2 regions of the Sporolactobacillus sp. BBK16-2 genome follow, and region 2 is predicted to be linked to the other one. Evidence: a T-box and tRNA genes for the amino acid it is inferred to sense, from the RefSeq annotation. Region 2 holds a T-box; the other holds one or more tRNA genes.
What was found. A T-box is a leader RNA that pairs with one kind of tRNA and senses whether it is charged. The one in region 2 lies ahead of ileS (isoleucine--tRNA ligase), so its partner is inferred to be a tRNA-Ile.

Region 1: it encodes a tRNA-Ile, which carries the amino acid that the T-box ahead of ileS (isoleucine--tRNA ligase) is inferred to sense. The anticodon was not compared.

Annotation. Positions count from the first base shown of each region.
Region 1 covers NZ_CM187611.1:2,098,765-2,102,178, reverse strand. The annotation lists gene ispG (flavodoxin-dependent (E)-4-hydroxy-3-methylbut-2-enyl-diphosphate synthase) at 1-81, opposite strand, end outside; gene yqfZ (protein YqfZ) at 213-563, opposite strand; gene AC6F33_RS10550 (NfeD family protein) at 792-1,430, shown strand; tRNA gene AC6F33_RS10545 (tRNA-Asn) at 1,601-1,675, shown strand; tRNA gene AC6F33_RS10540 (tRNA-Met) at 1,677-1,750, shown strand; tRNA gene AC6F33_RS10535 (tRNA-His) at 1,774-1,846, shown strand; tRNA gene AC6F33_RS10530 (tRNA-Ile) at 1,850-1,926, shown strand; tRNA gene AC6F33_RS10525 (tRNA-Ser) at 1,935-2,024, shown strand; gene AC6F33_RS10520 (peptidoglycan D,D-transpeptidase FtsI family protein) at 2,558-3,414, shown strand, end outside.
Region 2 covers NZ_CM187611.1:1,418,845-1,422,258, reverse strand. The annotation lists gene ileS (isoleucine--tRNA ligase) at 1-1,815, opposite strand, end outside; T-box leader at 1,882-2,106, opposite strand; gene AC6F33_RS07060 (DivIVA domain-containing protein) at 2,192-2,713, opposite strand; gene AC6F33_RS07055 (YlmH family RNA-binding protein) at 2,750-3,414, opposite strand, start outside.

The DNA of each region.
Region 1 (3,414 bases), 680 kb from region 2:
AATGACTTCGTTGGATCCGCCAATGGTCAGGTTGCCAACCTTGACTTTTCTCGTTTTCGTACGATGTGTAATTTCAGACACGAGCGATTCGCTCCTTTATAAATAAGTGAATGATTTGTGAATCTTTCAGTATGGTCAGTATACCATGAATCTGCTCGGTTTGCCTGAAATAATACCCGTATGAAAGACTTTACACAACTGATTCCCATTCATTAAGGAGTTGATGCTGCCGATGAATCATCTGTCTGGTCATAACTAGGAAAAGCATAAGTTTTTCCGATCTGAAGATGGTTGGGATCAACAGAGGGGTTAAGTACAGCGAAATCTTTCAGCACTTTTTCTATTGATTGCTGATTTTCATTGATTCGCTCAGTAATTGAGAGCAATGTATCTCCGGGAGCAACAGTGACTCTTTGATAGGCGATCGCTGCTTTCTCAGATGCCGCGGGCCTTGCCGGCTCAGCTGCTGCTTGCCCTGCAGGAAGAGAGCCCGAGCTCAGATCTGCATAGCTTGTCCAACACATCATAATAAACAGGATGGTGAAGAATCTTTTTTTTATCACTTTTTTGCTCCGTTCAAAACGTATTTACGCCAAAGAAGGCGTTATTAACATCTATATGCCGGGCTGCTGTTTAATATGCTTGTTTTTTGAAATAAATCCAACATTTTTTTTAAAACCTTTTCCTCAATCATGGTGTATGGTTTAATTGATAATAGAAGAAAAAGACATATGTGCATAACATAGATAAGAGAGAAAAATGGTTTGTTTCTATAAAAGAGGAGGAACGCAATGGAACTGCTCACATACCCAGCGGGAGGGTTTATTGTCATTTTGCTTGCTGCGTGCTTTTTATTCGCAGAATTGCTTGTCAAGGCAAAAGGGCTGCTTGCACTGACCGGTAGCGGACTTTTTATTTTCTATTTTTTACATTTTCTTACGGATCAAGCATCGCCTTGGATCTTTTTATTGCTCGTAGGCGGTCTGCTCCTCATTATCATTGACGGCAAGTTGTTTACAACCGGAATCATAGGTATATTTGGTTTTATACTCATGGTGCTTGGATGTGCGCTTCCGACCCCATCGCTTCTTTATGGCATGCTGGTTGGAATTGCCTTTGTTATTGGATCCTGCGGCTCGCTTTTCTTTCGAAAAATATTGCCTCAACGCGATTATTTAGGCAAATTGATGCTGCATGACAAGCTTTCCAGCGATAAAGGCTATAATTCCATAAACAGTGATTATCACGAACTGATTGGTAAGGAAGGGAAGACAATGACTCCTTTCCACCCGGTTGGCACGGTGAAAATTGATGGAAAAAATTATAGTGCAATTACTGATGGTATCTTTTTGGAGAAGGATATTGCCGTTAAGGTGATCTCTGTTGATGGAACACGTATATTTATTGATCAGGTTGACAGGGAGAGCTAAGGCATTATGACCGTGATTGAACAGTATGGATTTTTTATAAAAAAAGATGTTGTCATTTACAACCAATTATGGTATATTATTTCTTGTCGTTGGGACAGGCATTAATGATTAAAAGATTTTATTGACAAGCCTCAGCGCTTGTGATAAATTAATTCTTGTTCTGATTTTGTTCCACAGTAGCTCAGTGGTAGAGCAATCGGCTGTTAACCGATCGGTCGTAGGTTCGAATCCTACCTGTGGAGCCATGGCGGTGTAGCTCAGCTGGCTAGAGCGTACGGTTCATACCCGTGAGGTCGAGGGTTCGATCCCCCCCGCCGCTATTTTTTTACCTCACTTCACAATGGCGGTTATGGTGAAGTGGTTAACACACCGGATTGTGGTTCCGGCATGCGTGGGTTCGATCCCCACTAACCGCCCGTGGACCCTTAGCTCAATTGGTTAGAGCTGACGGCTCATAACCGTCCGGTTGTAGGTTCGAGTCCTACAGGGTCCACCACTTAACATGGAGGAATACCCAAGTTTGGCTGAAGGGATCGGTCTTGAAAACCGACAGGGGCTTCACGGCTCGCGGGGGTTCGAATCCCTCTTCCTCCGTTGGTTATACATAAGTATTATCCTGCAAACACCTGGAAGTAGCCATTTAAAGGCACTTCCGGGTGTTTTATTATTTTCCGATTGTCAAAGAAAAGCAGAGAAAATTAAATCATTTTGCGCAGATTTTGCATTTTTTTATCATGATAAAAGTCATCCGTCATATCATTGAACACGTTCAGCTAAATGGTTATAGGGAATGCGGTATCGTGATCATGTTTTCATGTCTGGTGGACAGGTCTCAGTTTCTATTCACCTTGAAGATGGTAAATACGTAAATAATACGATTTCACGTCAGAATACAGGCGATATTTCTTTGACAGGATTTCGGTGCGACTTTAAAATAAAACATAGGTTTGCCATGAACTATTGAAACATTGGATTTTTATTGATGAACAGAAATCACTGTGTTTTTTTCCGAATGATCTTAGTTTCGTGTTCTAAAAATAGGAATGAGTAACGAATACATATGGCTGGTACATGACACATCAAAAAGAGATGATGTACTTGGGACTTGCCGCCAAGGAGGGGAAGAAGTGGCTAAGGAAACAGTGAAAAATAAAGGAACAAAGCACAATTTGCCAATGAGGCTGAATATACTCTTTCTTGTCGTGTTTGTGGCGTTTGCCGGATTAATTCTCCGACTTGGCTACATTCAAATTGTCAGAGGAGATTATTACAAAGCACTTGCAAAAGATAACAATACGCAATCGGCACGAATTGAATCGGCACGAGGAAAGATTTTTGATACGAACGGGGTGACGCTCGCGGATAATAAAGCTGAACTGGCGGTTGTGTATATACGCAATGCCGGAATCAGTGCGGAAAAGGGGTTGAAACTTGCTCGAAAGCTTTCCAACTATTTAACTTTGGATGGAAAAGCGATTTCCCGCATTTCAACGAGGGATAAGCGCGAGTATTATATCCTTACCAAATTCAAGAAGTTAAGTGATGCGTATAATAAATACTTGACGCCTGCAGAACAGAAAAAATACGCAAAGAAGCAAGGTCAATTGTACAAGCTGCTTCTATCCAAAGTCCCAAAGTCCGAACTAAAGGGCTATTCAAAAAAAGACGTTCAAATTATGGCGATCCAGCATGAATTTAATCAAGCATCCAATTTGAATCCTTACATTATTAAAAGAGGCTTGAATGTTGCTGATAAGGAATATATCGATGTAGTGGATCACCTGAACGATTTTAATGGAACGATTCAGACCGCTGATGTTTCCTCAAGAACGTATGTCAAAGACAAACCGTTCTACGTCGGCAAGATGGGGCCGATACCTGAGGATAAGATTACCGGTTATTTGGCTCAAGGATACAGCCGTAACACGGATGTTGGTATCAGCTATCTTGAAAACCAATATGAAAATTATTTGCGTGGCGTTCC
Region 2 (3,414 bases):
CATTGGATCAATGACGTTTCCTACGGATTTGCTCATTTTCAGTCCTTTGCCATCAAGAGTGAACCCGTGGCTGAGCACTTGCTTGTAAGGTGCATGACCGGTAACAGCAACCGATGTAGCCAATGAAGAATTGAACCAGCCGCGATATTGATCGGATCCTTCAAGATACATGTCTGCAGGACGACGCAATCCTTCACGCGTTGTCAGGACACCTTGGTGCGATGAGCCGGAATCGAACCAAACATCCATGATGTCTGTCTCCTTCTTGAAGATGCCGTTCGGGCTGTGTTCCGATGTAAATCCTTCCGGCAGCAATTCCTTCGCATCCCATTGAAACCAAATGTTCGATCCATGTTCACGGAACAGATCGGCAATGTGCTGAGTGGTTTCATCAGTGATGATCGGTTCGCCGTCTTCGCCATAGAATACAGGGATCGGAACGCCCCAAGCGCGCTGTCGCGAGATACACCAGTCTTCACGGTCTTTGATCATATTCGTCATGCGTACATCGCCCCATGACGGAACCCAATGCACTTCGTGAATCGCTTTTAAAATATCGTCGCGAAAAGCCTTAATTGATGCAAACCATTGTTTTGTCGCTCTCCAGATGACCGGTTTTTTGGTTCGCCAATCATGTGGGTAGGAGTGAGTGAACGTGCCGACCTTGAGCAGTGCGCCGACTTCTTTTAACTTTTCAATGACAGGCTCATTTGCTTTCTCATAGAACATACCTTCAAATCCAGGTGCTTCTTCAGTCATGCAGCCGCGATCATCAACAGGACAAAGAATATCCAATCCATATTTTTTGCCGACATAAAAGTCATCAGCACCAAAACCTGGGGCAGTATGCACGCAGCCGGTACCTGCATCCAGGGTCACATGATCGCCGAGAATCATTAATGAAGGACGATCATAGAACGGATGGCGGCAAACGACATTTTCCAAATCCTTGCCGCTGACCGTGCGCAGCACTTGAGGATTTTCCCAGTCGAACGTCTTTGTCAGTGATTCAACTAAGTCAGCTGCAACGACATATTTATGATCCGCAACGTGAACGACACTGTACTCAAATTTTGGATTGACAGCAATAGCAAGGTTTGCCGGCATCGTCCATGGAGTTGTTGTCCAGATAATGACCTCTTCATCTGGATTCAGAACACCTTTTCCATCAGTTACATGAAAAGCAACATAAATGGAATAAGATTTGACATCCTTGTATTCAATTTCAGCTTCGGCAAGCGCGGATTCAGAGGAAGGAGACCAATAAACAGTTTTTTTATCTTTATAGATATAGCCCTTCTTTGCCATCTCACCAAAGACTTCGATCTGTTCTGCTTCATATTCTTTATGCAAGGTCAGATATGGATGATCCCAGTCTCCGCGAACACCCAGTCTTTTAAATTGCTTCTTTTGATGTTCTACCTGTCCAAGCGCATATTCTTTGCACTTTTCGCGAAGTTCAGCAACCGACATCTTTTTGCGGTCAATGCCCTTCTTGGCTAGCTGCTGTTCGATCGGCAATCCGTGCGTATCCCAGCCGGGAACGTAATAAGCTTTATAACCGGTCATTGACTTAAACCGAGTGATAATGTCTTTCAACACCTTATTTTCAGCATGTCCAATGTGGATATTGCCGTTTGCGTAAGGAGGCCCATCGTGCAGAATAAATGTTGGTTTCCCTTCGTTCACCTTTAAAGATTGTTCATAAATATGATCGTGATCCCACTGTTCCTGCATTTGTGGCTCTTTGGTCGGAAGACTGCCGCGCATTTTGAAATTTGTTTTCGGCATCAGTAGTGTCTTCTTGTATTCCATGTAGAACGCCTCCATCGTCTTTCTGTTTTTCTTTTTTACACCCTATATAAAAAGGCCCTTACATCCCAAAGGGACGGAAGGACCGCGGTACCACCCTAATAACAGACAAAGTCTGCCACTCATGATTATCTTAACGCGAATCAACGTCGGATCTTACTAACGCGGCAGTGCCGTGCGTTCAGAACCAAACTCAAGGGTGATTTTCTTCATTGCCGTCCGCGCTGGGCTCGCACCTTCTCCCGGCTCGCTTTGTGACCTTGCAATGAGTACTTTCCCTCTCATAGAAATAGCCAATAATATAATTGCCACGATATCTTAGGATTCTTGACCTCAACAATGTTTATGTAAGACAGTATATGCAATCAAATGCCTTGCGTCAAGCTTGTGACTGAATCATTCCGTCTTTTTGCGAATTTTCTTCGTTATCGTCGTCATTTCCCGCGGACATACTCTTCCAATCGTCGCTTTTAAGCAATTCAAGCTGTGCCTCAATCAGCATTTGGAAACGAGTCCGATATACATTCGCTTCTTTTTTCAATTCTTCAATATTCAAAGTGACTTTGCGCGATTTTTCCAGAGCTTCATTAATGATCCGATCTGCGTTTTTCTTTGCCTCCATCACAATCAGCTTAGCCTCTTTATTCGCGTTTTGCTTAACTTCCTCTGCCGTTTCCTGAGCTACAAGGATACTTTTGTTTAAAGTCGTTTCGATATTGGAGAAGTGGCTCAGTTTCTCATCCGAATTCTTAATTTTTTGCTCAAGATCCTTTTTTTCACGAATCAGAGCTTCATAATCCTTGATAATCTGATCAAGAAAATCGTTTACTTCATCTTCATCATATCCGCGAAATCCGCGTGAAAACGATTTATTATGAATATCCAAGGGTGTCAATGGCATCCTGGTCACCTCCAAGTCATTTTACAAACAATTCGTTTATTTAAGTTTACCATATTGTATACGAATTTTGTTCTTTTTTGTCAAGCCACCGCTTGATAATATTTTACTGCGGCCGAATCCCCGAAGTGACAAACAATCGCCTTCGCAAATTTCGAAGTCGCGTTTCTCTACGACTTCCCAATTAACTTTTGCAAGTCCTTTAGTAATGAGTTCCGAAGTCTTTGCTCTAGGCAAATGATAAATTTCAGACAAGACAGTGTCAAGTCGCCATGAAGACACTGTTCCATCAAAATTTTGCCATTCATCAACACTATGTAAAAGTGCTTGTCTTTTAATCGGTTCGCAGGAAACACTCATTTTTCCGACAGAAGTAAGATTGAGCATAAAATAGCTCTCCAACTCTTTTGCACAAATAAATTGAGCGTTCCCTTCTTTGACAAGCAAGTCACCGATTTTATCCCTCGAAACGCCCGTTCCAATTACCGAACCAAGCAATTGAGGATGGGTAATTAAGCCGAATTTTGATGGATAGCGAACTTCCAGATAGGCGAGTTGGAAGGGGTTGTCTTCTTCTTCAGCATACTGGGGAAGAATTAAAGCCCGAGCGCGCTCCGCATGATCATAGCCGCCGAAAAAAGAAAGACGAATGTCCTCCTGGTCTCCAATCACCGATTTCAAAATAATCTGTTGCCTTGGATCTA